Regions from separate parts of the Streptomyces sp. NPDC059957 genome, predicted to be linked through region 2. Evidence: riboswitches for the same ligand, from Rfam matches in the RefSeq annotation. Region 2 holds a riboswitch; the other holds the start of a gene.
The links. Region 2 has a riboswitch for ZMP and ZTP ahead of glyA (serine hydroxymethyltransferase). Riboswitches for the same ligand answer to the same signal wherever they lie in the genome.

Region 1: linked by a shared signal. The riboswitch ahead of ACFWBW_RS25750 (bifunctional 5,10-methylenetetrahydrofolate dehydrogenase/5,10-methenyltetrahydrofolate cyclohydrolase) and the one ahead of glyA (serine hydroxymethyltransferase) in region 2 are both predicted to bind ZMP and ZTP.

The regions. Positions count from the first base shown of each region.
Region 1 covers NZ_JBHWMB010000041.1:57,825-73,056, forward strand. The annotation lists gene ACFWBW_RS25730 (FAD-dependent oxidoreductase) at 1-1,403, shown strand, start outside; gene ACFWBW_RS25735 (helix-turn-helix domain-containing protein) at 1,441-2,304, shown strand; gene ACFWBW_RS25740 (hypothetical protein) at 2,290-2,712, opposite strand; gene ACFWBW_RS25745 (peptide MFS transporter) at 2,896-4,422, opposite strand; gene ACFWBW_RS25750 (bifunctional 5,10-methylenetetrahydrofolate dehydrogenase/5,10-methenyltetrahydrofolate cyclohydrolase) at 4,559-5,449, opposite strand; ZMP/ZTP riboswitch at 5,478-5,578, opposite strand; gene ACFWBW_RS25755 (class I SAM-dependent methyltransferase) at 5,670-6,431, shown strand; gene ACFWBW_RS25760 (RNA polymerase sigma factor) at 6,645-8,219, shown strand; gene ACFWBW_RS25765 (hypothetical protein) at 8,238-10,049, opposite strand; gene ACFWBW_RS25770 (ATP-binding protein) at 10,046-11,107, opposite strand; gene ACFWBW_RS25775 (SRPBCC family protein) at 11,219-11,668, opposite strand; gene ACFWBW_RS25780 (alkaline phosphatase family protein) at 11,740-13,821, opposite strand; gene ACFWBW_RS25785 (hypothetical protein) at 13,989-14,393, opposite strand; gene ACFWBW_RS25790 (MBL fold metallo-hydrolase) at 14,538-15,232, shown strand, end outside.
Region 2 covers NZ_JBHWMB010000030.1:15,764-30,995, forward strand. The annotation lists gene ACFWBW_RS20995 (PLP-dependent aminotransferase family protein) at 1-883, shown strand, start outside; gene ACFWBW_RS21000 (hypothetical protein) at 1,170-2,018, opposite strand; gene ACFWBW_RS21005 (hypothetical protein) at 2,135-2,452, shown strand; gene ACFWBW_RS21010 (glutathionylspermidine synthase family protein) at 2,459-3,649, shown strand; gene rocD (ornithine--oxo-acid transaminase) at 3,653-4,858, opposite strand; ZMP/ZTP riboswitch at 4,968-5,058, shown strand; gene glyA (serine hydroxymethyltransferase) at 5,094-6,377, shown strand; gene trpS (tryptophan--tRNA ligase) at 6,866-7,879, shown strand; gene ACFWBW_RS21030 (2'-5' RNA ligase family protein) at 8,008-8,631, shown strand; gene ACFWBW_RS21035 (YhjD/YihY/BrkB family envelope integrity protein) at 8,777-9,796, shown strand; gene ACFWBW_RS21040 (D-alanyl-D-alanine carboxypeptidase family protein) at 9,744-10,988, opposite strand; gene ACFWBW_RS21045 (SCO4848 family membrane protein) at 11,110-11,370, shown strand; gene ACFWBW_RS21050 (metallophosphoesterase) at 11,367-12,824, shown strand; gene ACFWBW_RS21055 (ABC transporter substrate-binding protein) at 12,958-14,514, shown strand; gene ACFWBW_RS21060 (TetR family transcriptional regulator) at 14,573-15,232, opposite strand, start outside.

The sequences.
Region 1 (15,232 bases), on a different contig from region 2:
GCGTCTGGGACAACCTGGTCGCCCCGCGCGAGATGATGTTCGCCCGCGCGGCCGGCCGCGAGGACCTGCGCGCGCCCATCCCCTGGCCGGAGCACTCCCCCGCCGAGCTGACCCCCGACGAGCTGCGCCGGGCCCTCACCGGGATCCTCCAGTCGCTGGTCCGTCTCCCGTTCCACGAGACGGCGTACTTCGTCGACCGCGCCCTGGTCTTCCTCACCAGCTGCGACGAGCGGCGCGACGGGCAGTGGGAGCGCACGCCGTGGTGGGAGTTCACCCGGGCCGCGCGGATGTCGAGCGAGTACCAGCGGATCCTCGCGATCGGCGTCACCCGCAACATCGTGGCCACCAAGGCCGAGGAGGCCTCTACCCGCACCGTCGGCACGCTCGGCGAGGCGTTCGTCTTCAACCTGCTGGGCCGCGGCGCCGACGGACCGCCGGACCGGATCCTGAACCTGCCCACCAACGAGGCGTGGATCGACCCGTGGGAGACCCATCTGCGGTCGCTGGGAGTGGAGTTCAGGATCGGCTGGACGGTGCGCGAGGTCCGGTACGGGGACGGCCGCGTGAGCGGGGTCCTCATCGAGGACCCGGCCGGAGCCGTGCGGACCGTCACCGCCGACCACTACGTCAGCGCGCTGCCCGTCGAGCACGCCCGCCGCACCTGGAGCCCCGCGCTGCGCGCGGCCGACCCGATGCTCGGGCGGTGCGACCTGCTGCGGACCGACTGGATGACCGGCATCCAGTTCTACCTCACCGAACGCGCCCCGCTCGTGCACGGCCACCTCAACTGCATCGACTCGCCATGGTCGTTGACGGCGATCCAGCAGGCCGAGCACTGGCCGTCGCGCGACTTCCCCGCCGACTACGGGGACGGCGCGGCCGTGGACTGCCTGTCGGTGGACATCTCCGAGTGGGACAAGCCGGGGATCCTCTACGGGAAGACCGCCAAGCAGTGCACCCGCGAGGAGGTCGCCCGCGAGGTGTGGGCGCAGCTGAAGGCCTCGCTCAACGACACGGGGAAGACCGTGCTGTCGGACGGAAAGCTGCACTCGTGGTTCCTGGATCCGGGGGTGGACGGGACCGGCACCCCGCATCCGACCAACCAGGACGAGCTGCTGATCCACCCGACCGGGACCTTCCACAACCGGCCGAGCGCCGCCACCCGGATCCCGAACTTCTTCCTCAGCGGGGACTACGTGTCCGTCGACATCGACCTGGCGACGATGGAGGGGGCCAACGCCTCGGCCCGGGCGGCGGTCAACTCCCTCCTGGACAGAGATGGTTCACCGGCACCCCGGTGCACCGTGCGATCGCTGTACCGGGCCCCCGAGGTGGAGTCCGCCAAGCGGCACGACCTGTGGCGCTACCGCCTCGGTCTGCGGAACGTCTTCGACGTGGGGTGACCCGGCCGCGGGCGTCCGGCTGGGCTACCGTCGAGGCATGACGACTGCTGCGCCACTGACGGTGGGCGCCCTGCTGCGCAACTGGCGGGAGCGGCGAGGCCTCAGCCAGCTGGAGCTGGCGGGCCGCGCCGACTCCTCCTCCCGGCACATCAGCTTCGTGGAGACGGGCCGCTCCCGGCCGAGCGAGGAGATGGTGCTGCGGCTCGCCGACCGGCTGGACGTCCCGGTGCGGGACCGCAACGCCCTGCTGGTGGCGGCCGGTTACGCGCCGCGGTACGCGCACACCCCGCTGAGCGACCCCTCCATGGAGGTGCTGCGCGAGGGGCTGGAGCGGCTGCTGACCGGCTACGAGCCGTATCCGGCGCTGGTGGTGGACGCCACGTACGAGGTGGTGGCCGCCAACCGGGGCATCATGTTGCTGATGGAGGGGCTGCCGGAGCACCTGCTGGCCGGCCCCCTCAACGCGATGCGGCTGACCCTGCACCCGGAGGGCCTCGCCCCCCGGATCCGCAACTTCCGTGAGTGGCGCGGACACCTGCTGGCCCAGATGGAGCGGCAGATCGCCCTGGCCCGTTCGGCGCCGCTGCGCGCGCTGTACGAGGAGGTGGCGGCCTATCCGCCGCCCGCGGCGGCGGAGGGGGCGGAAGGGCCCGGCGAGGACGGGCGGCCGTACGGGGAAGGGCCGCACGGGGCAGGACCGTACGGGGACGAGCCGGTCGAGGCCGTCGCGTACCTCGCGCTCCCGCTGCGGATCGAGCACGACGGGCACCTGCTCTCCTTCGTGTCCTCCATCTCGACCTTCAACACCCCCATGGACGTGACGGTCGCCGAGCTGGCCATCGAGACCCTCCTGCCGGCCGACCCGGCGACGGTGAAGTACCTGCGGTCACTGGCGCCCTGAGCCCGCGCGCAGCGCCAGCTGCTGGAGGAGGGCGAAGGAGCCGACGGTGAGCGCCTGCGCCGGGATCCACACCGCCCCGGCGGTGGTGGGCGTGAACCAGACGACGAGGGCGACGAGGCTGAGCGCGGCCCAGGCGTAGTTGCCTTCGATGACGAGCTTGACGGGGAAGACCGGGGGCTGCCGGCGCGAGGCCAGCAGGCCGACGCCCGCCCCGTAGAGCACCAGGAACACCCCGAGTCCCAGCAGCAGCCCCTGCCCGACGCCGAGCAGGCGGCCGAGGGGCGCGGAGAAGGCGACGTAGGCGAGCCCGTTGCCGGTGGTGACGACGGAGTCGAGCGCGAGGAACCGGCGCAGCGCGGTCTGGGGGACGGTGGTGCGGGCTACGGCGGTGAGCAGGGTTGCGGACATGGCGGATCAGCCTCCGTCGAGGGTCGAATGCGCTGGTGGGGTACGGATGCCCGGGCCCCGGAGCCGAGTGCGCGGCCCCGGAACCCGATGGCTCCACTGTGCCGCCGGCGCCCCGCCGGGTCGATTACCTCGCGGGTAATGCGCGCACGGCCGCCCGGGCCGAACCGGTTCGAGCGCCCCGGTTCAGGCCGCCACCGCCACCGTTTCCCGGGCGGCGGCCGCCTCGCCCGTCAGGACCTTGAGCCGCTTGGTGAAGAAGACCATCACCGCGCCCGCCGCGATCACCATGGCGCCCTGCCACAGGAAGTTCCAGCTCTGGCCGATGACCGCGTCGAGCCGGGGCAGCTGCGCGCCGATCGCGTCTCCGGTGGCGGCGGCGAGGAACCACACGCCCATCATCTGGTTGGTGAAGGCCCGCGGAGCGAGCTTCGTGGTGACCGAGAGGCCCACCGGGCTCAGGCACATCTCGCCCATCACCTGGATCACGTACACGCCGACCAGCCACATCAGCGAGACCTTGACCCCGCTGGAGGCGATGGCCGCGGCGCCCGACATGACCACGAAGGAGGCACCGGTCAGCAGCAGGGCCAGGCCGAACTTGAACGGGGTGCTCATGTGCTTGCCCCGGCGCACCCAGAAGGCCGCGAAGACGGGGGCCAGGATGATCACGAACAGCGAGGGCAGCGACTGGGTCCAGCTCGCCGGGATGTGCCGGCCGAGCAGGGACAGGTCGGTCTTCTGGGCGGCGAACAGGTTCAGCTCGTTGCCCATCTGGTCGTAGACCAGCCAGAACAGCGTGGCGGCCAGGAAGAGCCAGACATAGGCCCGCAGCCGGGTCTTCTCGGTCCGGTCGATCTTGGGGCTGCGGTACATCGAGAGCAGCACGCCCGCCGGGACCACCACGGCGACGATCGTCAGCACGAAGGTGATGTTGTCGATGCTCAGCGCGTGCGCGGCGACCAGCAGGGTGATCAGTACGGCGGTGAAGACCAGGCCGTACGCGGAGGACGTGCGCACCTTGGCCCGCTCGGCGGGGGTGAGCCGGACCACGGGCTCCGTCCGCAGCTGCTGCGAAAGGCGGCGGCCGCCGAGGACGTACTGGACCAGGCCGAGGGCCATGCCGACGGCTGCGGCGCCGAAACCGAGGTGCCAGTTGACCTCCTCGCCGAGGTAGCCGACGACGAGCGGGGCGATGACGGCGCCGAGGTTTATGCCCATGTAGAAGATCGAGTAGCCCGCGTCGCGCCGCTGGTCGTCGTCGGCGGCGTACAGCCGGCCGACCAGTGCGGAGATGTTCGGCTTGAGCAGGCCGGTGCCGATGACGATGAGGACCAGGCCGGGCCAGACGAAGACCGGGTTCGGGACGGCCATCAGGGCGTGGCCGGCCATGATGACCACACCGCCCCACAGGACGGCCCGCCGGGCGCCGAGGAACCGGTCGGCGATCCAGCCGCCGGGGAGCGCCAGCAGGGAGATCATGGCCATGTAGACGCCCTCCACGGCCTCCGCGGTGCCCTCGTGGAGTCCCATGCCGCCGTGGCCGCGGGAGGCGGCGAGGAAGTGCACGAGGATGGCGACCATGCCGTAGAGGCTGAAACGCTCCCACAGCTCGGCGAGTACGAGGGTGGCGAGCCCGCGCGGGTGGCGCTTCGTGCCCACCACCGCCGCGTCCGGTGCTGCGTCCGACGCCGGGGGCTTCTGCATATCCATCGAAGGCTTCACATATTCAGTGGAGCCCCGTCGCGGCGGACCGGGATCGGCCTTTCGGCCCGTTACCGCGGGAAACGCAGCGCCCCGGACCGAAGGGCCCGGGGCGTTCGCCGTGCGGCAGGGGGTGCGGACCGGGTCAGAGGTCCGCGAGGGCCAGGCCGGCCTGCGCGGCGGCGGCCTGCACGGTCTGCTCCAGCAGCACCGCGATGGTCATCGGGCCGACGCCGCCCGGTACCGGGGTGATCAGGGAGGCGCGGGCGGCGGCCGACTCGAAGTGGACGTCGCCGACGTTGCCCTCGTTGTAGCCGGCGTCCAGGACCACCGCGCCCGGCTTGATGTCCTCGCCGCGGATGAACTCGGCCTTGCCGACGGCGGCGACCAGCACGTCCGCCTGGCGGACGATGGACGGCAGGTCCACGGTGCGCGAGTGGCAGTAGGTGACGGTGGCGTTCTGCTCCAGCAGCAGCATCCCGGCGGGCTTGCCCAGGATCGCGCTGCGGCCGACGACCACGGCGTGCTTGCCGGTCAGGTCCACGTCGTAGGCCTCCAGCAGGCGCATGATGCCGCCGGGGGTGCAGGAGACGAAGCCCGGCAGTCCGAAGCCCATGGCGGCGAAGGAGTGCATGGTGACCCCGTCGACGTCCTTGCCCGGGGCGATGGCCTCGAAGGCGGCGCGCTCGTCGATGTGGTGCGGGACGGGGTGCTGGAGCAGGATGCCGCTGATCTCCGGGTCCTCGGAGAGCGCGGTCAGGGTGGCGACGAGCTCCTCGGTGGTCGTCGCGGCCGGCAGCTCCACGTGGCGGGAGGTGATCCCGGCCTTGGCGCAGCGGTTCTGCTTCATGCGGACGTAGGTGACGGACGCGGGGTCCTCGCCGACGAGCACGGTCGCCAGACAGGGCGCGGTACCGGTGCGCTCGGTGATCTTCGCCGCGTACTCGGCGGTCCGCTCCGAGATGCGGCGGGCGAGGGCGGTGCCGTCCATCAGGGTGGCGGTCTGTGCCTGCTGGGCAGTCGTCTGGATTGTCATCGGGGCTCCTGAGCGTCGCTGCGGGATCGCGGTTCGCCCAGGCGCGCGGCAGTCGACGTACGGGGTGCGGGTGTACGCCGGGCCGCTCCCCGGTGGTGATCCACCCGAACGCCAGTCACGGCCCGCCGCCCAGTGTAGGCGAACCCCCGCGGGGCCCGGCGTGCGCCCCGGTCCCGGCAATCCGGTGGATGACCGGGGCCGGACCTGGGACGATCGAGACATGACGCGCACTTTCGACCATCTCGTCGCGGAAGCGGAATCCGTCTCCGTCGACGGCTGGGACTTCTCCTGGCTCGACGGCCGCGCCACCGAGCAGCGCCCCTCCTGGGGCTACCAGGGCCTCCTGGCGCGGCGCCTGGCGCAGGCCGGCTCCGCCCTGGACATCCAGACCGGCGGCGGGGAGGTGCTCGCCGGAGCCGGGCCCCTGCCCCGGCTGACGGTGGCCACCGAGTCCTGGCCGCCGAACATCGACAAGGCGACAAGGCTGCTGCACCCGCTCGGTGCGGTGGTGGTCGCGGACTCCGACGAGCCGCCGCTGCCGTTCGGCGACGAGGCCTTCGAGCTCGTCACGAGCCGGCATCCGGTCACGATCTGGTGGGAGGAGATCGCGCGGGTGCTGAAGCCCGGCGGCACCTACCTCTCGCAGCAGGTCGGCCCGGCGAGCGTTTTCGAGCTCGTGGAGTACTTCCTGGGACCGCAACCGGAGGAGGTCCGGCGGGCCCGGCACCCCGACGACGCCGTCGCCGAGGCCACGAAGACGGGACTGGAGGTGATCGATCTGCGCTCCGAGCGGCTGCGGACGGAGTTCCACGACATCGGAGCCGTGATCTACTTTCTACGGAAGGTGATCTGGATGGTGCCGGGCTTCACGGTCGGGCAGCATCGGGACCGGTTGCGCGAGCTGCACGAACAGATCGAGCGCGAAGGCCCGTTCGTCGCACACACCGCCCGTTTTCTCATCGAGGCCCGCAAAACGGGCTGACAAAACGGGCGGACGCGACCACCCGCGACCGGTTCCCCGGTCACGGCGTGGCGCAGGTCACTCAATTCAGCGCGTAACGAATCTACTCGGGCATGCGATGAACCGACAGGTGTCCTCGTGCGGCCCGGAATACAGACCCCCCTCGGGTCTGTTTCCCGAGTTCGCGCGATGATGTCCCGCCACCCCTTATCTGTTCGCAACGAGAGGCTCCTTGTGTCGCTCAGCCCGTCCCGTACGTTCCCCACGGAGATCGCCGAATCCGAGGCCCTGGTCGCGCTTGTCGAGCGTGGCCGCGAGCAGGGTCACATCAACGGTGATGACGTGCGCCAGGCCTTCGAGGCCGGCCGCATCCCGGTGGACCAGTGGAAGCGGGTCCTGCGCAGCCTGAACCAGGTCCTGGACGAGGAGGGCGTCGCGCTGCACGTCAGCGCCGCCCCCGCCACGAAGGCTCCCGCCAAGAAGGCGCGCAAGGCGGCCGCCGCTCCGGCGCGCACCGTCGCCAAGAAGGCCGCTGCCCCGCCGCGCCTCATCGGTGCGCGCAAGACGGCTGCCACCACCCCCGCCGCGGCGATATCCGATCCGTCGGCCTCCGGGACCGAGGAGGAGGTGGCGGCAGAGGCCGCCGCCGCGCCGAAGAAGCGCGCGGTCAAGAAGACCGCCGTGAAGAAGACCGCCGTGAAGAAGACGGCCGCCACGAAGAAGACCGCCAAGGACGGCGACGAGGGCGACGCCCCCGTGGCCGAGGGCGAGGACTGGGCGGCCGAGGACCTGGACGAGGGCGACGAGAAGGAGACGCCCAAGACGGGCGGCAGCGCCGGCTTCGTCCTGTCCGACGACGACGAGGACGACGCCCCGGCGCAGACCGTCATGGTCGCCGGCGCCACCGCCGACCCCGTCAAGGACTACCTCAAGCTCATCGGCAAGGTGCCGCTGCTCAACGCCGAGCAGGAGGTGGAGCTCGCCAAGCGCATCGAGGCCGGTCTCTTCTCCGAGTACAAGCTCGAAGAGGAGGAGGACCACAAGCCCGCGTTCAAGCGCGAGCTGGAGATCCTCGTCGAGGACGGCCGCCGGGCCAAGAACCACCTGCTGGAGGCCAACCTCCGCCTCGTGGTCTCCCTCGCCAAGCGCTACACCGGCCGCGGCATGCTCTTCCTGGACCTGATCCAGGAGGGCAACGTCGGTCTGATCCGCGCCGTGGAGAAGTTCGACTACACCAAGGGCTTCAAGTTCTCCACGTACGCGACCTGGTGGATCCGGCAGGCGATCACGCGTGCCATGGCCGACCAGTCGCGCACCATCCGCATCCCCGTCCACATGGTCGAGATCATCAACAAGCTGGCCCGTGTCCAGCGCCAGATGCTCCAGGACCTCGGCCGGGAGCCCACTCCGGAGGAGCTGGGCAAGGAACTCGACATGACCCCCGAGAAGGTCATCGAGGTCCAGAAGTACGGCCGCGAGCCGATCTCTCTGCACACCCCGCTGGGTGAGGAGGGCGACAGCGAGTTCGGTGACCTCATCGAGGACTCCGAGGCGGTCGTGCCGGCCGACGCGGTCTCCTTCACCTTCCTCCAGGAGCAGCTCCAGTCCATCCTGGGCACGCTCTCGGAGCGCGAGGCGGGCGTGGTCTCCATGCGCTACGGCCTCAACGACGGCCAGCCGAAGACCCTCGACGAGATCGGCCGCGTGTACGGGGTCACCCGTGAGCGCATCCGCCAGATCGAGTCGAAAACCATGTCGAAGCTCCGTCACCCATCGCGCTCGCAGGTGCTGCGCGACTACCTCGACTAAAAACCGGGTCCGCGCCCCTCAGGCCAGTCGGAAGACCGGCCCGCGGGGCGTGAACGGCAGGGAGGCGCCCTGCGGAACCAGGAAGGCGTGCTCGCGCCGGATCCGCAGGGTGTCGGTCCAGCCGTCGGTGATCACCAGGACCGGGGCCCCGGGCGGGAAGTCCTCCGCCCGCAGCAGCAGGTCGACGCCCGGCTGCAGCACGGTCCCGCCCCGGCCGCGCACTTTCACCCGGCCCGCGATCTCGGTCGGGGGCAGATAGCCCGCGTCGTACGGCGCCGCGTCGCAGAACACGACGCGGGCGGCCGGCACGTCGCGGGCTTCGGCGTACGAGGCGATGGCGCCGAGCGCCTTGCCGAGCAGGGCGGTGTCCATCGACCCCGAGGTGTCGAGGACCACGCCGAAGGTGCAGCGGGCGGTCTCCTCGGGCGCGAAGTACCGTCCCGCGCGCGGGATGTCCGGGGTGGAGGCCTGGCGGCGGGCCGGGCGCGCGAAGCTGCGTACCGGCTCCGGGCGGGGCACGTACGCGTCGAACCAGCGGGCCAGGCGCGCGTCCCAGGGCACCGGCGGGTGGGCCAGCGCCCGGATCTCCTGCACCAGCCCGGCGGGCAGCAGCCCGCGCTCCCCGTATCCGTGCAGGTCGAAGCCCTGGACCAGGCCGCGGCGGTAGAACTCGTCCAGGTCGGTGTACGGGCCGCTCCCCGGATGGGGCAGGGGCTCGCCCAGGATGTCCCCGCGGCCCTTGCCGCGCAGGGTGGCGAGCCGGCGCATCCGCCGCAGGTCGCCGGTGATCCGGTCGTAGACCTCCTCCACGGACAGGTCCCGCAGCTCCGCGTCATAGAGCAACCCCTCGGGCATGTCGCCGACGCCCATCTCCACGAGCCAGCCGTTGACCACGTAGTCGGCGGCCACGTTGTGCAGGTACGGGTCGCGGGCGCCGCAGCGCTCCCCGTGGCGCAGGGCGGCGTGCAGCATCTCGTGGGCCAGGATGAACCGCCACTCCCCGTCGGTGAAGGTGCGCAGCGGGTTGACGTAGATCTCCCCGGCGCTCGCGCTGACGGCGGCGATGTCGATGCCCTGGGCGCGCGCCAGCTCGGCGTCGGCGACGATCCGCAGGCCCGCGGCGAGGCCGCCGAGCAGCGGGTAGGAGGAGACGAACCAGTTCAGGGCCCGCTCCCACGGCTGCGGCCGGTGGCCCTCGCGGCCGGCGGCCAGGTCCATGGTGGCGGACACGGAGCGGGTGAGGGCGTGGGCGAAGCCGGTCTGCCAGTCGGGGACGGCGCTCCAGTGCGGCCAGGCTTCCAGGATCTGGTCGGGGGCGCCGGGGGCGCTCGTACCGCAGTCCTCGTACCGGGGCGGGACACCGTCCTGCCGCCAGGCGCGGGCGAGCTGTTCCTCGTCGCCGCCGGGGTACTGGTCGGGCAGCCGGTCGGGGGCCCGGCCGACGGGGAAGTTCTGCAGGAAGCGGTTGACGACGACGCAGCGGGCGGCGGTCTCGGCGCGGTCGGGCTGCTCCCGGTCGTCCTCCTTGGCTGCGGGTACGTGTCCGAAGCCGAGGTGGAGCAGGCAGTGCGCCAGGGCCCAGGCCCACTCGGCGGGCGCGGCGCGGCGGGTCGGGTGGGCGTGGATCACCCCGTTGGAGGTGACCACGGCGAGCCCGGCGCCGGCGCAGTGCGCGCACTTCGGGCTGCGGCAGTGGGTGGCGGACACGGCGTTCAGCGCGGGGTTCTGCCGGACGGCGGCCCGCCCCGCCTCGTAGGCGAGGGTGGCCGGGTCGGGCTTGGGCTCCTTGCCCTGCTTGGCCTTGCCGCCGGCCTTGGCCTTGCCGCTCACCGGCGGGCCTCGACCAGGCGCGGCATGTCGCGGGCGGCTTCGATGAGGAACCAGGCGGGCAGCACCGGCAGGCCGTCCACGTCGTCGGCGATGACGGTCTGGGCCACCTCGACGGAGATCTCGGCGAGCTGCACGAGCAGGGACTTCGCGCGGTAGGCGGTCTGGCGGACGCCCGGCGAGACGTGTTCCTTGCGGGCCGGCAGTTCCTTGACCAGGCGGCCCCGGAAGGCCTCGGCGAGGTAGTAGAGCAGGTCGCGGTCCTCCATGCGGGCGGGCCAGGAGGCGTCGCCCTTGATGACCGCGTCGATGCCGAAGCTGTGCCGGACGATCTTCGCGTAGCCGCGGAAGGAGACGGCGTGCGCGGGGGTGAGGGTGCCGTGCGCGAGCACGCCGAGGGTCTGCTCGTCGAGGTCCTGGCCGAAGGAGTGCAGAGCGTCGGAGAGCATGTGCCAGGAGCGGGGCGTGGAGAAGGGTTCCTCGCTCTTGGGCGGCTGCGACCAGAGGTGGTCGGGGCGGTCGGCGAGGTAGTCGGTCACCCAGGGGTGGATGCCGTTCTCGCCCGCCCAGACCAGCCAGTCCCCGGCCGAGGCCGTCAGGTGGACGTGGGTGAGCCGGTTGACCAGCGCGGAGGCGATGGGCCGGGCCAGGGCGTTGTCGGTGGCCCGGTTGCCGGCGCCGATGACGATGGAGCCCGCGGGCAGCTCGTAGGAGCCGATCCGCCGGTCGAGGATCAGCGAGTAGAAGGCCTTCTGCACGTCCGGGCTCGCGGCGTTGAGCTCGTCGAGGAACAGGCAGTACGGCTCCTCGCGGGCGATGGCCTCCGGCGGGCAGAACACCGAACGCCCGTCACGGATCTGCGGTACGCCGATCAGGTCCTCGGGCGCCAGCTGGGTACCGAGCAGGCTCACGCACTCCAGCCCCAGCGAGTCGGCGAACTTCCGCACGAGCGAGGACTTGCCGATGCCGGGCGCGCCCCACAGGAACACGGGCCGCACGGTGGCGAGCCCGAGGAGCAGTTCGGGGAGCTGGGCGGGGGTGACGGTGACGGCGGCCTGCACGGGAGGGGATGTCCTTAGGGGTCCGGGTATGCGGTGCGCCCAGTGTGAGCACACCGCATGTCCCGGAGCACCCGGTTTTCCGGGCCTCCGAGGGCCCTGCGCCCCTTGCGCTCAGGCCGCGGAGTGCTCCAGCAGGTGCTTGAGCTTCTCCTCGCTGCGGGGCATCTCCTTGCGGACCATGGGCTTGACCGCGAGCGGGACGAGCGCCCGGCCCAGGCCGTGGCCCTCGAAGTCGACGGCGATGGTGACCCGCGAGCGAGCGCCGCCGTCGAGGGATTCGATGTGGCCCCGCACGTCCGGCCGGACCGGCCCGTCGACGCCGTGGAAGTGCCAGCTCCTCGGCGGGTCGAGCTCCATGACCTGCATGGTCGTGGGGACCCGCCGCTTGCCGATCTGCCGGGTGATGAGGACCTTCGAACCGACGTGGACGGGAAGGTCTCCCATCGGCACCGCGGACACGGCACTGTCCTGCCACTCCGGCAGGTGCGTGGGGTCCGTGACGTACGAGTAGACGTCCTCGGGACTGCGGTCTATGTCGATGCTCTTGCTGATCGCGGACATGGCGAATCCTTCGAGCCCCCCTGATGGACTCTGCTTCCAACGTACGCCCCGGGCGGGCGGCCGCGCGATGCCTAGGCGGGGTCCGCGCCCGGGGCTACGGAGATCTCCGGGGGGACCGGGATCTGGGGACCGTCCGCCTCGGTGAGCCAGCGCCGCAGGACCTCGTGGACCGCCTCCGCGCCCACCAGTTCTCCGTCCGGCCGGTACACCGGCTCGGACAGCTCCACCGGCCACATCAGGAACGGGTGGCCCTGCTCCCCGCCCAGGCCGCCGTGCGAGCCGATCTGCTCCTCGAAGGCGTGCACCGCCCCCGTCTGCGGGTCGTAGGCCGAGTTCACCATCACGTCGGCCACGTGCGGGAAGGTGTCGGTCCGCCGGACCGCCCGCGCCGCGCCCGGGCCGAAGGGGGCCAGCAGCTCCTCCGCAGCGCCCGGCTCGTCCAGCCGCGCCTCGGCCCCGTTCGCCATCAGGACGGTCCCGTCCACGAGCAGGAACCCGACCCCGGGGTGGTTCGCCAGGGTGGAGAGCAGCGCCGGGTGCGCGCGGTCGATCCGCTCCCTCGACGCCCGGCCGGGCAGGTCCGGGAAGGAGATCAGCCCGAGGTTGCCCGAGGCCAGGACCACCGGGTCCGGCCCCGACCCGGGGCGCACCTCCTCGTCGGTCTCCTCCACCGGGCGGTGCAGGGCGGCCAGTACGGCGGCCCGTGCCTCGGCGCCGCTGTGGGTACGGCCGGCCTTCCGGGACACGGGCAGCCCGCAGCCCGCGCGGACCAGGTCCTTCAGGGTGAGCCCGTACCGGGCCAGGAAGGTCTCCCCGGGGCTCTGGCCGTGGTCCGAGAGCAGCACGATCCGGTACTCCCGGGGTGCGTGCTCGGCGACCCGGGCGATGAGCGCGAGGCTGCGGTCGAGCCGGGCGAGCACCTGCTCGGTGTCCCGGGAGCGCGGGCCCGAGTGGTGGGCGACCTCGTCGTAGGCGACCAGGTCGGCGTAGACCGCGGCGCGCCCGGCCAGCATGTCGCCGATCACCGCGGCGACCACGACGTCGCGCTCCACCACCGTCGCGAAGGCCCGGATCAGCGGGTACAGCCCGCCGCGCGCGACCCGTGGCCGGTCCCCGCGCAGGCGGCCGCGTACCGACTGGGTGATCTCGCGGGCCACCTCGGCGACGAAGGAGAGCGCGGTGCGGACCGCGTTGGCCGGGTCGGAGAAGTACGCGAAGTAGCCCGCGCGGGAGCGGTTGTGGGGGCTGCGCCGGGCGGAGACGGACAGGACGAGCGCCAGTTGGCCGGCGCCGCCGCTGAAGAGGTTGCCGCGGCTGGCCCCGTCGAGGGTGAGCAGGCCCCCGTTCCCGGTGCGTTCGACGGCCCGCCGCTGGAGCTCGGCGGCGCTGGTGGGCCGGTTGCAGACCACCACCTCGCCGGTGTCCTTCTCGTACCAGCGGAAGGCCGGGACGTCGAAGTTGGAGCCGTGCAGGATGCCGAGCTGGCTGGCGCCGGTCTGGCTGGACCAGTCGGTGCGCCAGGAGGTGATGCGGTGGCTGCGGTCGAGCCACTCGGCCACCGTCGGCATCAGGCCGCTGCCGGCCGCGCGCCGCAGCACCTCGTACCCGACCCCGTCGAGCTGCAGGAACACCACGGCGGGGGCGCGTTCGTCGGCCCCGGGCATGCCCTCGCGGCGCTGGCGGCGCCGGCGGCGGTCGGAGAGCCGGTAGAGCCGGCGCCGGTAGGCCTCGTCGTCCCGGACGGCGAGCGCGGTGGAGGTCGCGGAGGCGACGGCGGACATCACGGCGGCGACCACCACCGCCGTCTCCGGGTCCGCCTCGCCGCGGCCGGCCGGGATCAGGCTGAGCGCGATCAGCAGCAGCGAGCCGTTGAGGAAGAAGACGAGCAGCCCGAGCACCAGGGCCGGCACAAGCAGCAGGGCGCGTACGAGAACCGGCCACACCAGCGCGCTCAGCAGACCGAACGCGCCGGCGCCGAGGGCTGCCGTCAGGCCTATCTGCGTGATGCTGTCGCGGTCGCCGCCCGCGCCCGCCTGAAGATGGAAGTCGGGGAGGATTCCGGCCAGGGCGAGCATGGTGAGGGTGGACACCGCCCAGACGATGACCACGCGCACCAGGGCGCCGCCCGCACTCCGCCACCGGCCTCGCAACACGCCGAACCCGCCTCACCACCGTGGCCCGCACCGCGCCGACGGGCCCCCGTCCCCACGGTGTCCAGGCTCGCACAGCGGCGACCGACCGGCCGGGTGACACGGGCGGCGGATGTGCGTACGGGGGGCGCGGCGGAAGCCCGGAGGGGCTGACGCGTGCTGTCGAGGGGCTACGTACCGTCGTATCCGGCGGTCGGCATGGAGAGCCGGCGGTGCACCTCGGCCTTCATCGCGGAGGTGTAGCGCGGCTCGTCGAGACCGGCGGTTTCCAGCCGGACGCCGCGCCGTGCGCACTCCGCGGTGAACTCCTCCACGGAGCGCAACGCACGGGTCAGCACCCGGTGGTTGGCGGTGACGAACAGGTCGACGCGCCCGGCGTCGATGTCGTTCCACAGCCCGCAGTGGTCGGCGCGCAGCCCGTAGACGAAGAGTTGGCGGGTCACGACGTAGCCCCGATCGGCGGCCCAGCGCGCGCACATGGCGTGCTGGCTCCGGGTGTCGACGGCGAAGGGATCCTCGTCCAGATCCTCCAGCGGGGCCAGGCTGGCGATCGCGGCCACGCGCAGCTCATCCATGCCGCCCGACCCTACTCCGATCCGCCGCCGGGGAGGAGGGGGCGTGGAGGCCCGATTTCCTGGTTCCGGGCGGTTTGGGCGGGCAGCCTTTAGGCTCGGACGGGACCTGGTGGCAAGCGGGACGAGGGAGGGGATCAGGGGCCGGTGGAGATCACTTGGTGGGGCCACGCGACGTGCACGGTCGAGGACTCCGGTGTCCGGCTGCTCACGGACCCGCTCTTCGCGCGCCGGCTGGCGCACCTGCGGCGCCGTCGCGGGGCGGTGCCCCCGCCGGAGGCGGCGGTGGCCGACGCGGTGCTCGTCTCGCACCTGCACGCCGATCACCTGCACCTGCCCTCGCTGGCGCGCCTCGCACGCGGCACCCGGCTGCTGGTGCCGCGCGGGGCGCCGGGCGCGGTGCCGGGGCTGGCGCGGATAGCCGGGGTGCGGGGCCTGGAGGTCACGGAGCTGGTGCCGGGCGACACGGTGACCTTGGGGGACGGCGTACGGGGCGGTGGCGTACAGGGCGGTGGCGTACGGGGCGGTGGCGTACGGGTCCGGGCGGTCGGCGCGCGGCACGACGGGCGGCGGCTGCCGTTCGGGCCGCGGGTCTCTCCCGCGCTCGGGTACGTGATCGAGGGCTCGTCGCGGACCTACTTCGCCGGGGACACCGGCCTGTTCGACTCCATGGCCGACGAGGTCGGACCGGTGGACGTGGCCCTGCTGCCGGTGGGCGGCTGGGGGCCCTACCTGGGTCCCGGGCACCTGGACGCGGCGGGTGCGGCGCGGGCGCTGGCCCTGCTGGCGCCGGCGGCGGCGGTTCCGGTGCACTGGGGTACGTACTGGCCGATCGGGATGGA
Region 2 (15,232 bases):
CCCCGAACGCATCGTGCTGTGCGCGGGCTTCGGCCAGGGCCTGCCGCTGCTCGCGAGGATGCTGCGGGCGCGCCGGGTCCGGGAGATCGCGGTGGAGGGGTACGGGCTGGACGCGCACCGGGAGCTGCTGACCGGCGCCGGGCTGCGGACGCGACCCCTCACGGTGGACGGGGACGGGGCCCGGACCACGGAGCTGGCCGGCTCGGGCGCGGGGGCGGTCCTGCTGACGCCGGCGCACCAGTTCCCGACGGGCGCCGCGCTGACGCCCGTACGGCGTGTGGCGGCGGTGGACTGGGCCCGGTCCACGGGCGGGCTGATCCTGGAGGACGACTACGACGGTGAGTTCCGCTACGACCGCCAGCAGGTGGGCGCGCTCCAGGGGCTGGACCCGGACCGGGTGGTGTACCTGGGCACGGCGAGCAAGTCCCTGGCGCCGGGGCTGCGCATGGGCTGGATGGTGGTGCCCGGGCCGCTGATGGAGGAGGTGCTCGCGGTGCGGGGCCGGAGCGACTGGAGTTCCAGCGCGCTGGACCAGCTGACGCTCGCGGAGTTCATCCGGTCGGGGGCCTACGACCGGCACGTGCGGGAGATGCGGCTGCGCTACCGGCGGCGGCGCGACGAGCTGGTGGCGGCCGTCGGGGACCGTGCGGAGGTCTCCGGGATCGCCGCGGGCCTGCACGCGGTCCTGGACCTCCCGCCCGGCGGCGAGCGGGCGGCCCTGCGGTCGGCCGCCTGGCAGGACCTCGGCCTGCTGCCGCTGTCCTTCTTCCGGCACCCGCAGGCGACGATGCCCCCGCGCGAGGCCCTGGTCGTCGGCTTCGGGACTCCGTCCCAGAGCGCGTGGGCGCCTACCGTGGCGGCGCTGGTCGCTGCGCTCCCGTGACCCGGGCCCTGCGGGGCTGTCCCCTACCCGCCCTTCCACCGTTCCCCGGGCTCCGCCCGGACCCGGTCCTCAAGCGCCGGACGGCTGGGTTTGCCCGGACCCGGTCCTCAAGCGCCGGACGGCTGGGTTTGCCCGGACCCGGTCCTCAAGCGCCGGACGGGCTGGATTTGGCCGGCGTCGGCCCGCACGTGACCGCCGGTGGTCTGGAAGAGCCAGCCCCAGGAGCACCGGGCTGCGCCCGGACCCCGTCCTCGAGCCGTGGGTGGGCCGGAAAGGGGCCCGGCTCTCAAGCGGCGGGCGGGCCGGACGGCTGGATCGGCTCCGCCGACGGTTCTCCGAAGCGGGCCAGGGCCAGGGCTCCGGCCACGGCGACCACGAAGCCCGCGACCGCCAGCCAGGTCAGGCCCTCGCGGGTGCGGTCGCCCAGCCAGGCCACGCCCACCACCGCCGGCCCGATCGTCTCGCCCAGCACCATCCCGGCGGTCGCCGCCGTCACGGAGCCGCGCTGGAGCGCCGAGGTGAGCAGCAGGAAGGCGGCGCCGCCGCCGAGCAGCAGCGCGTAGAACGCCGGGTTGGACAGGGCGGAGAGCGAGATGTCGTCGATGAGTCGGACCGCCACCTCCACCACCCCGAAGCCCGTCCCGGCGGCCAGACCCAGCGTCAGCGCCCGGCTGCGGTCCGGCAGTCCGCCGGCCACGGCCCCGACCACCAGGACCAGCCCGGCCACCGCCAGCAGCCCCAGCTTCAGCGCGAGCGTGCCCTTGCCCGAGCCCTCTTCCCCGGACGCCAGCCCGAGCATCAGCAGCCCCGCGCACACCACGCCGACCGCGCCCCACTCCGTCCCGCTGAGGCGCACCCGCAGCAGCCGCGCCGCGACCACCGCGGTCACCGCGAGGCTGGCCGCGAGGGCCGCGCCCACCGCGTAGATCGGGATGTGCCGCAGGGCGATGATCTGGAGGACGAAGCCGATCCCGTCCAGGCAGAGTCCGGCGATATAGCGCCACTGGCGCAGCGCCCGAAGGAAGAGCGCGGCGTCGACCCCGGAGCCCGTCCCCGGCACCGTCGCCCGCGTCGCCACCGCCTGCAGAACCGACGCCGTGCCGAAGCAGACCGCCGCACCGAGCGCGCAAATCATCCCAATGAGCACGAACCGACTCTAGGTCACGGATCCCACGTCGGCCGGATTCCGTCGGCCGGGGCGGCCGTTCTAGTCTGTGCGCAGCCGGCCACCCCAGGGGGAGCGAACAGTCCATGGACAGCAGCAGTAGCAGCACCGACACCACCCGCACCAAGCGCCGCATGCGCTCCGGCACGGTCGCCCTCGGAGGCATGGGCCTGCTCGCCGCGGCCCTCGTGGCCTGCGGCAGCAGCAACGAGCCCGACAAGCGCTGCGCGGACCGCGCCACCCTGGAGAAGCTGAACACCAAGGAGTGCAAGAGCGGCGGCCGCGGCGCCTACTACTACGGCGGCACCGTCGCGAAGAACAAGGTCAGCGGCGGCAGCTTCGACAAGTCCGCCGTCACCCGCGGCGGCATCGGCGGCAGCCACAAGAGTTCCTCGGGCGGCTGATCCAGCGTGAAGCGCCACACCATCGAGCCCCGCCCCGACTGGCAGAAGACCGTCGAGGAGCAGGGGCTGATCTACCCCCTGACCCGCTACCCCGACGACTCCCTGCGCCCCTACTGGGACGAGAGCGCGTACTACTCCTTCACCCTCCCCGAGGTCGAGGCGCTGGAGAACGTCGTCGAGGAGCTGCACGCCATGTGCCTGGCGGCGGCCCAGCACATAGTCGACCACGACCGCTTCGCCGACCTCGGCATCACCGATCCGAAGCTGGCCGCGCTGATCGCCGAGTCCTGGCGGCGCCGCGCCGAACAGCCCTCGCTCTACGGCCGCTTCGACCTGCGCTACGACGGCACCGGCAGCCCCGCCAAGATGCTGGAGTACAACGCCGACACCCCCACCTCCCTCGTGGAGGCGGCCAGCCCGCAGTGGTTCTGGATGGAGGAGCGCTTTCCCGGCGCCGACCAGTGGAACTCCCTCCACGAGCGGCTCGTCGACGCCTGGCGGCGCCAGGCGGAGCTGCTGCCGGCCGGCCCGGTGCACTTCGCGCACTCCGAGACCGACGAGCTCGGCGAGGACCTGATGACGGTCGCCTACCTCCAGGAGACCGCCGAGCAGGCCGGCATCGACACGCGCGAGCTGTCGGTGGAGGCGATCGGCTGGGACTCCCTGTCCGGCCGGTTCGTCGACGAGAAGCTCGGCTTCATCCGCGCGATCTTCAAGCTCTACCCGTGGGAGTGGCTGGCCACCGACGAGTTCGCCCCGCAGGTCCTCGGCACGTACGACCACGGCGGCGGCTCCGGCACCACCGCCTGGATCGAGCCGCTGTGGAAGATGCTGCTGTCCAACAAGGCGCTGCTGGCGGTCCTGTGGGAGCTCTTCCCGGAGCACCCGAACCTGCTGCCCGCCTACCTGGACGGCCCGCGCGAGCTCGCCACGACCACCGGCTACGCGGCGAAGCCGCTGCTCGGCCGCGAGGGCGCGGGCGTCACCCTGCACCCGGTGGGCGGCGAGCCGTTCGCACCGGAGCAGGGTGAGACGTACGTCTTCCAGGGCCTCGCCCCGCTGCCCGACTTCGACGGCAACCGGGTGGTGCTCGGTGCGTGGGTCGTCGAGGACGAGTCGGCGGGCCTCGGCATCCGCGAATCGGCGGGGCCGGTCACGGACGAGTACGCCCGCTTCCTGCCCCACGTGATTCTCTGACGGCTAGCCGCCGAGGACCGACCTGAGCTGGTCCAGCCCCCAGTCCAGGTCCTCCTTGGAGATCACCAGCGGCGGTGCGATCCGGATCGTCGACCCGTGGGTGTCCTTGACCAGGACGCCGAGCTCCATCAGCTTCTCGGAGATCTCCCGGCCGGTGCCGCGCGACGGGTCGATGTCCACGCCCGCCCACAGCCCGCGGCCCCGTACGGCGGTCACCGCACCGCCGCCGACCAGCAGGTTCAGCTCCCGGTGCAGGTGGTCGCCGAGCTCGGTGGCCCGCTGCTGGTACTCGCCGGTCCGCAGCATCGCGATGACCTCCAGGGCGACGGCGCAGGCCAGCGGGTTGCCGCCGAAGGTGGAGCCGTGCTCGCCCGGCTTGAACACGCCGAGCACATCCAGGTCGGCCACCACCGCCGACACGGGCACGACCCCGCCGCCCAGCGCTTTGCCGAGGATGTACACGTCGGGGACGACCCCCTCGTGCTCGCACGCGAAGGTCCTGCCGGTGCGGCCCAGGCCCGACTGGATCTCGTCGGCCATGAACAGGACGTTCCGCTCGCGCGTCAGTTCCCGTACGCCCCGCAGGTATCCGGCGGGCGGCACGAGGACCCCGGCCTCGCCCTGGATCGGCTCCAGGAGCACGGCGACGGTGTTGGAGGTGACGGCGGCCGCGAGCGCGGTGAGGTCCCCGTACGGGACGATCTCGAAGCCGGGGGTGTACGGGCCGAAGTGGTCGCGGGCCTCGTGGTCCGTGGAGAACGACACGATGGTCGTCGTGCGGCCGTGGAAGTTGTCGGCCGCCACCACGATCTTGGCGTGGCCGTCCGGGACGCCCTTGACCTCGTAGCCCCACTTGCGGGCGGTCTTCACCGCCGTCTCCACGGCCTCCGCGCCCGTGTTCATGGGCAGGACCGCCTCCTTGCCGCACAGCGCCGCGAGCTCGGTACAGAAGTCCGCGAAGCGGTCGTGGTGGAAGGCGCGGGAGGTCAGGGTGACCCGCTCCAGCTGGGCGCGTGCGGCGTCGAGCAGGCGGCGGTTGCCGTGGCCGAAGTTCAGGGCGGAGTAACCCGCGAGCATGTCGAGGTAGCGGCGGCCCTCCACGTCGGTCATCCACGCGCCCTCCGCGGTGGCGACGACGACGGGCAGGGGGTGGTAGTTGTGCGCGCTGTGCGCGTCGGCGGAGCGGATGGCATCAGCAGTTGTCGACACGGGGTCTCCGATCGTCCGTCAAGCCGGTGACGAGGGTGGCGTCACTGTCCATCCTCGCTCGAATGACGGACGGAGAAACCTTTCTCGTGGCGTGCCCGCTAAGGTGTCGGACACGCACGGCGACTGGCGCACGGAGAACCAACTCCGGGGGAGCCGTGCGCGCACGACCGCATACAGGGCCGCTCGCCTGGGCCTCGCGGGGACGAGATCCGACATCGACCCCGGAGGAGCCGCCATGAGCGCGAACCACCACCACCCGTACCGCCACCCCGCCCTGCTCGCGACCGACCCCGAGCTGGCGTCCTTCGTCGCCGCCGAGGAGACCCTCCAGGCGGAGACCCTCCGCCTCATCCCGAGCGAGAACTACGTGTCCTCGGCCGTGCTCGAGGCCTCCGGCACCGTGCTGCAGAACAAGTACAGCGAGGGCTACCCGGGCCGCCGCTACTACGAGGGCCAGCAGAACATCGACCGCATCGAGGCTCTGGCCGTGGAGCGGGCGAAGGGCCTCTTCGGCGTCGACCACGCCAACGTGCAGCCGTACTCCGGCTCGCCCGCCAACCTCGCGGTCTACCTGGCCTTCGCGAAGCCCGGCGACACGGTGATGGGCATGGCGCTGCCGATGGGCGGGCACCTGACGCACGGCTGGGGGGTCTCGGCGACGGGCTCCTGGTTCCGCGGCGTGCAGTACGGGGTGCAGGCCGAGACCGGCCTCATCGACTACGACGCCGTACGGGACCTCGCGCTGGCGGAGCGGCCCAAGCTGATCTTCTGCGGCGGTACGGCGCTCCCGCGCACGATCGACTTCGAGGCGTTCGCGTCGATCGCCAAGGAGGCGGGCTCGGTCCTGGTCGCCGACGTGGCGCACATCGCCGGCCTGATCGCGGGCGGGGCGCACCCCTCCCCGGCCGGTCACGTGGACGTGATCTCGACGACCACCCACAAGACCCTGCGCGGTCCGCGCGGCGCGATGCTGATGTGCCGCGAGGAGCACGCCAAGGCCATCGACAAGGCGGTCTTCCCCGGCCTCCAGGGCGGCCCGCACAACCAGACGACGGCCGGCATCGCCGTGGCGCTCCACGAGGCGGCGCAGCCCTCCTTCGTGTCGTACGCGCACGCGGTCGTGGCCAACGCGAAGGCGCTGGCCGCGGCTCTGCTGGAGCGGGGCTTCGACCTGGTCTCGGGCGGTACGGACAACCACCTGATCCTGATCGACCTCACGGGGAAGGGCGTCTCCGGCAAGATCGCGGCGAAGGCGCTGGACCGGGCGGGGATCGTCGTGAACTACAACACGGTGCCGTTCGACCCGCGCAAGCCGTTCGACCCGTCGGGGATCCGGATCGGCACGCCGTCGCTCACGTCGCGGGGGCTCGGCGTCGAGCACATGCCGGTGGTAGCCGACTGGATCGCGGACGCGGTCTCCGCGGCCGCGAGGGGTGACGAGACGGCCCTCGGCGCGATCCGCTCCGCGGTGGCCGACCTGATGGCCGCCTTCCCGGCCCCGGGCCTCCCGGTCGCCTGACCCCGGGGGTGGGGGCGGCCCTCTGCGGGCCGGGTAGGGGCCGGTCCCTGCGGGGCTGTCCCCTACCCGCCCTTCCACCGTTCCCCGGGCTGCGCCCGGACCCCCTGGGGCTCCGCCCCGGACCCCGCGCCTCAAACGCCGGCGAGGCTGGATATGGCCGGCGTCGGCGCCGACAGGTGCACAACCTCAGCCCCTCCGGCGTTTGAGGAGCGGGGGTCCGGGGGCTGGCCCCCGTGCAACGGCGCCGCAGGGGCTCGACCACGTCCGGTGAATCCCAGCCCCGCCGGCGTTTGAGGCGCGGGTGTGGGCGGTGCCCGCGGAAGCTCCCGCAGCGGGAGCAACGGAAAGCGGTCGCTCGGCCGAGGCAAGATCCGGACGGGGCGCTACCGGTCGGTACCCGGGCCGGGTCCGGGCGGGGGCGGCGCGACCCGCCGGGTTCAGGCCAGCGGCGGGGCCGAGCCCCGTGTCACACCTGAGAGAATGGGGCCATGGCTTCTGATCGTCCTCGCGCGCTCTCCGGCATCCAGCCCACCTCCGGTTCGTTCCACCTCGGGAACTACCTCGGAGCCATCCGGCAGTACGTCGCCCTGCAGGAGACGCACGACGCCTTCTACATGGTCGTCGACCTGCACGCGATCACCATGCCGCAGGATCCGAAGGATCTCCGCGCGAACACCAGGCTCTCCGCCGCGCAGCTCCTCGCCGCCGGTCTCGACCCCGAGCGCTGCACGCTCTTCATCCAGAGCCACGTGCCCGAGCACGCGCAGCTCGGCTGGGTCATGAACTGCATCACCGGGTTCGGCGAGGCCAGCCGGATGACCCAGTTCAAGGACAAGTCCGCGAAGAACGGCGCCAACAACGCCACCGTCGGCCTGTTCACGTACCCGATCCTCCAGGTCGCCGACATCCTGCTCTACCAGGCGAACTCCGTCCCCGTCGGCGAGGACCAGCGTCAGCACATCGAGCTGACCCGGGACCTGGCCGAGCGCTTCAACCAGCGCTTCGGGCAGACCTTCACCCTCCCCGCCGCGCACATCGTCAAGGAGGTCGCGAAGATCTACGACCTCCAGGACCCGGCGATCAAGATGTCGAAGTCGGCTTCTTCGCCCAAGGGCCTGATCAACCTCCTCGACGAGCCCAAGGCCACCGAGAAGAAGATCAAGAGCGCGGTCACCGACACCGAGGCCGTGGTCCGGTTCGACCCGGCCGAAAAGCCCGGCGTCAGCAACCTGCTCACGATCTACTCCACTCTCACGGGGGAGTCCATCCCCGCGCTGGAGGCCGCGTACGAGGGCAAGGGCTACGGCGCGCTCAAGACCGATCTGGCCGGTGTGATGGTCGATTTCGTCACACCGTTCAAGCAGCGCACCCAGGAGTACCTGGACGACCCGGAGACCCTGGATTCCCTGCTGGCCAAGGGCGCGGAGAAGGCCAGGGCGGTCGCCGCCGAGACCCTGGCGCAGGCCTACGACCACCTCGGTTTCCTCCCCGCGAAGCACTGACGGGGACCGAAGAGAAAGAGGGCCCTGGCGATCTGGGGGGTGCTGCCGCCACACTGGGGCGGCAGCACTCGTGCGACGCACACGCGGAGCACAGACCACGCACAGGACTACAGGCGGAGGAGAGCTACGTGGGGACCGTAACGCTCGGCGTTTCGATCGCGGTCCCGGAGCCGTACGGCAGCAGCCTTCAGGAGCTGCGCGCGGGCTTCGGGGACGCCGCCGCGCACGGCATTCCCACGCACGTCACCCTCGTACCGCCGACGGAGGTGGCCGCGGACCGGCTGCCCGAGATCCGCGCCCACCTGGCCGCGGTCGCGGCCGCCGGCAGCTCGTTCGTGATGCGGCTGGCCGGTACGGGAAGCTTCCGTCCCCTGTCGCCGGTGGTCTTCGTCCAGGTCGTCGAGGGCGGCTCCGGCTGCACCCGGCTCCAGGGCCAGGTCCGCGACCCGGACGGGCCGCTCAGCCGGGAGCTCTCGTTCCCGTACCACCCGCACGTCACGGTCGCCCACGGGATCTCCGAGGAGGCGATGGACCTGGCGTTCGACACCCTCGCCGACTACGCGGCGCAGTGGCTCTGCTCCGGGTTCGCGCTCTACGAGCAGGGCTCGGACGGGGTCTGGCGCAAGCTGCGGGAATATCCGTTCGGCAACGGGGCAAGCGGTGGGGCGAGCGCGGTTCCGGCGCAGCTCGGCTCGGCGACGGACAGCAGTGCGGCGGCAGCCGCGGGCGAGGCGACCGCACGCCGTTCCTGACGCAGGAACCGCAACCGGAAACCGATCCTTCGCAGGATCAGGGCGTGGAACGGCCGAGCCGTCGGGCGAAAAGTCACAATCGACGACCGTAGTCCCCAAAAGTGGCAATCCCGGCTATTTACGACAGCTCATTTACGGTGACCGTATGGACTGGCTGACGAAACTCCCGCTGATCGGGCCCCTGGTGTCCGCCGTGATGCGCACCCACCTGTGGCGTTCATACCAGCGGCTCGACCGCGTGCACTGGAGCCGGCTCGCCGCCGCGATCACCTTCATCAGCTTCCTGGCCCTCTTCCCGCTGATCACCGTGGCCGCCGCGATCGGCGCCGGACTGCTCACCCAGGACCAGCTCGACCGGCTGCAGAAGAACCTCGCCGAGCAGGTCCCCGGCATCTCCGACCAGCTCGACATCAACGCCCTCGTAGCGAACGCGAGCACGGTCGGCCTGATCGCCGCCGCCGTCCTGCTCTTCACCGGAATCGGCTGGATCACGTCGATGCGGGACTGCCTGCGCGCGGTGTGGGAGAAGGACGACGAGGACGAGGGCAACCCGTTCGTCCGCAAGGGCAAGGACGCGCTCGTCCTCATCGGCCTCGGCGGCGTCGGCCTCTGCTCGGCGGCCGCCTCGATCTTCGGCTCCAGCGCGGTCGGCAAGGCCGGCGACTGGCTGCACGTACCGCGCGACGGCGCGGGCGGCGGGCTGCTGCGGGGCGGGGCCTTCCTCGTCGGAGTGCTGGCCGCCTTCCTGCTCCTGCTCTACCTCCTGACCCTGCTCCCGGGCGTCGAACCGCCCCGCCGCCGCCTGATCGAGGCGGCCCTCCTCGGCGCGGCCGGCTTCGAACTGCTGAAGCTGCTGCTCAGCGGCTACATGCGGGAGGTCGCCACGAAGAGCATGTACGGGGCCTTCGGCGTGCCGATCGCGCTGCTGATCTGGATCAACCTCACGGCGAAGCTGCTGCTGTTCTGCGCGGCGTGGACCGCGACCCGCGACGATGCCGACGGGGACGGGGTGGAGGACCCGGAGCCGGGCCGTGAGCCGACCCCGGAGCCGGGCCGTGAACCCGCCCCGGAACAGGACGGCCGTGAGACCGCCCCGGAGCCCGCAGGCTCCGCTACGCCCGGCCGCGAGCCCGGCGGCCGCGCCCCCGCGGCCAGCGCCGGTTGACGGCGTAGGCCCCGCCGGCCACCACGGCCAGCACCCCGCCCGCCACGCCGAAGGCCGTACCGATCCCGCCGCCGGAGCCCGCACCGGACGCCGACGGGTTGTTCTCGTGGGACTGGGCCGGGGATCCGTGGGAGGTGGTGTCCGCGCTCTTCGGCGGCACCAGCTCGCCCACCGGCTTGACCTTCCCGCTCGCCGCGAAGCCCCAGTCGAGCAGGTCGGCGGTCTCCTCGTACACGGAGTTGGCACCGCCGGTCCCCGGGTTCATCACCGTGACCAGCAGCTTCTTGTCGCCGCGCTGGGCGGCGCCGGTGAAGGTGGAGCCGGCCATCGTCGTGCTGCCGTTCTTCACCCCGGCGATCCCCTTGTAGGGGGAGAGGCCGCCGGCGCCGGTCATCAGCCGGTTGGTGTTCTGGATCTCGAAGGTCTCGCGCGGCTTGCCCGACTCCTGCCGGCCGGGGAACTTCGCGCTGGCCGTGCCGCAGTACTCCCGGAAGTCCTGCTTCTGCAGACCCGAGCGGGCGATGAGGGTGAGGTCGTAGGCGCTGGAGACCTGGCCCGGAGCGTCGTAGCCGTCCGGGGACACCACGTGCGTGTCCAGGGCCTGGAGCTCCTCGGCGTGCGCCTGCATGTCCTTGACGGTCTTCTCGACGCCGCCGTTCATGGCCGAAAGTACGTGCACGGCGTCGTTCCCGGAGCGCAGGAACACCCCCAGCCACAGGTCGTGGACGCTGTACTCGGCGTCCTCCTTGATGCCCACCAGGCTGGACCCGGAGCCGACCCCGTCCAGTTCCTCCTGGCTGACCTTGTGGACCCGGTCCTTGGGCAGACCCGGCAGCACGGTGTCGGCGAAGAGCATCTTCATGGTCGAGGCAGGGGGGAGCCGCCAGTGCGCGTTGTGCGCGGCGAGGATCTCGCCCGTCTCGGCGTCGGCCACGATCCACGAACGGCCCGTCAGGTTCGTCGGCAGCGCGGGCGCGCCGGGCAGCAGGCTGACCTGGGTACCGGGCTGCCCGAGCGCCGAGCCGCCGACCGTGGACATCGAGGCGGGCGGCGCCGGCGCCTTGCGCGGCTGCCCCTTCCCGTCCACCGGTGGCGTCGGCGCGGCGTACACGGGCGAGGCCAGCAGCGTCGGGATCAGCAGGGCGGGAAGCGCGGCGGATAGGACCGTCAACGCGGTCTTCTTGGCAGACACGCAGGTGAAAGTACATCCCGATTCTGTGCTTAGCGTCACGGACCGGCCAACCCGCCGCAACCACCGCCGGGACAGCCCACCCCGGCGCGTCCGTCCTGGGGACGAAACCGATACTGAGTCCATGAAACTCAGCCGCGCCGTTTCCTGGTTCCTGCTCGCCTTCGGAGTGTGGAGCTGGTTCATCTGGGTGTCTTTCGTCCGGAACCTGTGGAAGGACGGCAGCGGTCTGGCCTTCGACGACGCGGGGGACCCGACCGGGTACTTCTGGGTCCACCTTCTCTTGGCGGTGGCGTCCTTTCTCCTGGGGACGGCCGTCGGAGTGATCGGGTTGCGCGGGGTGCGGGCGCTGCGGCGTGAATCACGTACGGAGGCGGGCGCGTGAGGATCCTTCTCTTCACGGTCGTGGCCCTGCTGGTCCTGACCCTGCTGGTCCTGGTGCACCGCTGGCTGTGGATCCGCCTGGTCCGCGACACCACGGCCCCCGGCAGCGCCGTCCGCCGCACGGGCACCGCCCTGGCCTTCGCTCTCCCGCTCCTCTCGGTGGCCGCCCTCACGGCGGGCCGCGCGGGAGCCCCCTTCTGGCTGGAGCGCACGGTCGCCTGGCCGGGCTACATGTGGCTGGCCGTCCTCATGTACCTCACCCTGGCGATGCTGGTGGCCGAGCCGGTCCGAGCGCTATGGCTCCGCCGGCAGAACGGCCCCACGGCCCGGGCGGGCTCGGGGGCGCAGTCCCGCTCCGCCTCCGCCCCCACCCCGGGGTCCGGGGTGGAGCCCCGTAACGCCCCCGCCGCCGCGGGCGCGGACGCTTCGGGGCCCGGGGCGGAGCCCCACCGCGCGGCGGAGCCGCATGATCCGGGGCAGCGGGAAGGGGCGGGGAGGGGATCAGCGCCGCAGGCCACGCTCGAAGCCACCGCCGCCCCCACGGCCCCGGCCGGGCAGCACACCACGGCGGCAGCCGAACCGGCGGAGGCGAACCCGGCCGAGGCCGACTCCGCGCAGCCCACCCCCTCCGGCGTCAGCCGCCGCCGCTTCGCGCGGATCGTGGCCGGCACGGCAGCCGCCGCAACGGCCGGCACCGTCGGCTACGGCACGTACGGAGTCCTCCGCGGCCCCCGCGTGAAGCGGGTCCAGGTCCCCCTGGCGAAGCTCCCCCGCGCGGCCCACGGCTTCCGCATCGCCGTGGTCAGCGACATCCACCTCGGCCCGATCCTGGGCCACGCGCACACCACCCGGATCGTCGACACGATCAACCGCACGCAGCCTGACCTCATCGCCATCGTGGGCGACCTCGTCGACGGCAGCGTCGAAGACCTCGGCCCCGCCGCCGAACCGCTCCGCGGCCTCCGCGCGCGCCACGGCTCGTACTTCGTCACCGGCAACCACGAGTACTTCTCCGGCGCCCAGCAGTGGGTGGACCACGTCCGCGAGCTCGGCCTCACCCCCCTGGAGAACGCCCGCCGCGAGCTCCCGCACTTCGACCTCGCCGGGGTCAACGACATCGCGGGCGAGAGCGAGGGCCACGGCCCGGACTTCCAGGCGGCCCTGGGCGACCGGGACCGGGCCCGCAGCGCCGTGCTCCTCGCCCACCAGCCGATCGTCATCGACGAGGCCGTCCGGTACGGGGCCGACCTGCAGCTCTCCGGCCACACCCACGGGGGCCAGCTCTGGCCCGGCGAGTACCTCGCCGAGCTCGCCAACCCCACCGTCGCCGGGCTGGAGCGCTACGGCGACACCCAGCTGTACGTCTCGCGCGGCGCGGGTGCCTGGGGGCCGCCGGTCCGGGTGGGCGCACCGTCGGACATCACAGTCGTCGAACTCGCCTCATATCAGTCCTGAACCGTCCGAACCTGCAACGCCACGCGACAAATCGGCCTTCCCGAGGCCGAAATTCCATGATGGGATGTGACCGATAATCGGACAACGGGTCGCGGACTTCGGTGTGCGCCCACACGGGGTGGAGTCAAGGATGTTGCGGTCTGTCCGCTCGAAAGTCATCGCGGCCGGGCTGGTCCTCGGCGTCGGCTCCGTCGCCGCCTGGCAGTTGCTGCCCGACGGGGCCGGTGGCGGGGAGCCGATCCGCGTCGGCGCGAGCGACGTGGTCTCCTCCCTCGACCCCGCCGGGGCGTACGACGCGGGCTCCTGGGCCCTGTTCAGCAACGTCTACCAGTCGCTGCTGACCATCAAGACCGGCTCGGACACCCCGGTGCCCGACGCGGCCTCCGCCTGCAACTTCATCGGCGACAAGCTCACCACGTACCAGTGCGAGCTGCGCCCGGACGTGAAGTTCTCCTCCGGCCGGGCGATCACCGCCGAGGACGTCAAGTACTCCTTCGACCGGATCAAGGCGATCAACTCCGACCAGGGTCCGGCGCCGCTGTTCAACACCCTGGAGTCGGTCAAGGCCGAGGGCCGCACCGTCACCTTCAGCCTCTCCGCCGACGACGCCACCTTCCCGTTCAAGATCGCGACGGGCGCCGCCTCGATCGTGGACAAGGACAAGTACCCGGCCAAGGCCCTGCGCGAGGACGAGAAGGTCGACGGCTCCGGCCCCTTCACCCTCGACGGCTACACGGCCGGCGCGAGCGCCGACCTCAAGCCCAACGCCTCGTACAAGGGCCAGGGCAAGGTCTCCAAGAGCGCGGTCACCGTGAAGTACTTCAAGGACTCCGCGCAGCTGGAGCAGGCCTGGAACGACCGCGGGATCGAGGTCGCCCACCGCGACATGCCCCCGGCGGTCCTGGCCGGCCTGAACCCGGGCCTGGAGGACACCCGGTACCAGGCCTCGGGCGGTACGGAGATCCGCAGCATGGTCTTCGACCTCCGCCCCGGCTCCCCGGTGGCCCAGCCCGCCGTCCGCCAGGCCGTCGCGGCGATCGTGGACCGGGCCAAGATCGCGACCGAGGTCCACAAGGGCACGGTCACCCCGCTCTACTCCCTCGTCCCGGCAGGCATCTCCGCCCACAGCACGCCGTTCTTCGACGCCTATCCCACGCCGAGCGGGCTCACCGCGAAGAAGCTCCTCAAGGACGCCGGGATCGCCACCCCCGTCGCGATCTCCCTCGGGGTCAACGTGCGCGGCTCCAGCGTTGCCGAGGCGGAGGAGCTGAAGGCGCAGCTGGAGTCCACCGGCCTCTTCAAGCTGACCATCCAGCCGGTCGAGAAGTGGAACGACTTCCAGAAGGCCTACGCGGCGGGCGAGTTCGACGCCTACACCATCGGCTGGATCGCCGACTTCCCGGACGCGGACAACTTCCTCGCCCCGCTCGTCGGCGCCGACAACTCGATGAACAACGGCTACTCCGACAAGACCGTCGACTCCCTCATCACCCGCACCCAGTCCTTCTCGGACCGCGGCGCCGCCGCCAACGACTTCCGCGACCTGCAGAAGCTGGTCGCGCAGCAGGTCCCGATGCTGCCGATCTGGCAGAAGAAGGACTACGTGATGTCCCGCGAGGCCGTCACGGGCGCCCAGTACCTCTCGGACGGCACCGGCGTGTGGCGGCTGTGGGAGCTCAACTGGCTGTAGGACCGGGGCCCGTGGCCGGGCCTTGCTCCGGGCCTCGCTCCAGGCCTTGTGTCCGGGCTTACGCCGGGCCCTCCTCCGGGCCCTCCTCCGGGCCGGCGTCCGGGTCGGAGGCCCGCTTGCGGCCCGGCCGGGACACGGCGCTCTGGGCCATGCCCGGCAGGAAGTCCGTGAACAGCTCGTGCACCTCCCGCACCAGCGGCCGCAGCACCCGGAACCGGGCCAGGATGATGCCCCGGGTCGTGAGCTGCGCGCCGCGCTGTGCGAGGCGCCGGGTCTTCTCGCTGTCCGGGGAGCGGTCGAAGACCCAGTAGAGGACCAGGCCCATCTGCGAGAGCCACATCAGCTCCGGCAGTACGTCGGCCAGTTCGTCGGGCACCTTGGTCTTGGCCCCCGCCAGCACCTCGCGGTGCATGTCGATCGCCTGCTTGCGGGCCGCCTCCGACTCCGGGGAGAACGGGCTGAGCGGGCTCTCGGGGTCCGCGGCGTTCTTGAAGAACTGCGAGGCGAACTCGTGGTACGGCGCGGCGATGTCCAGCCAGCTGGTCAGTACGCCGGCGAGCCGCTTCTGCAGATCGGTCTCGTTGTCCAGGATCGGCCGGACCGCCGCCAGGTGGGCGGCGCCGATCCGGTCGTAGAAGCCCTGGACCAGGTGTTCCTTGGACTCGAAGTAGTAGTAGGCGTTGCCGACCGATACTCCGGCCTCCTTGGCGATACCGCG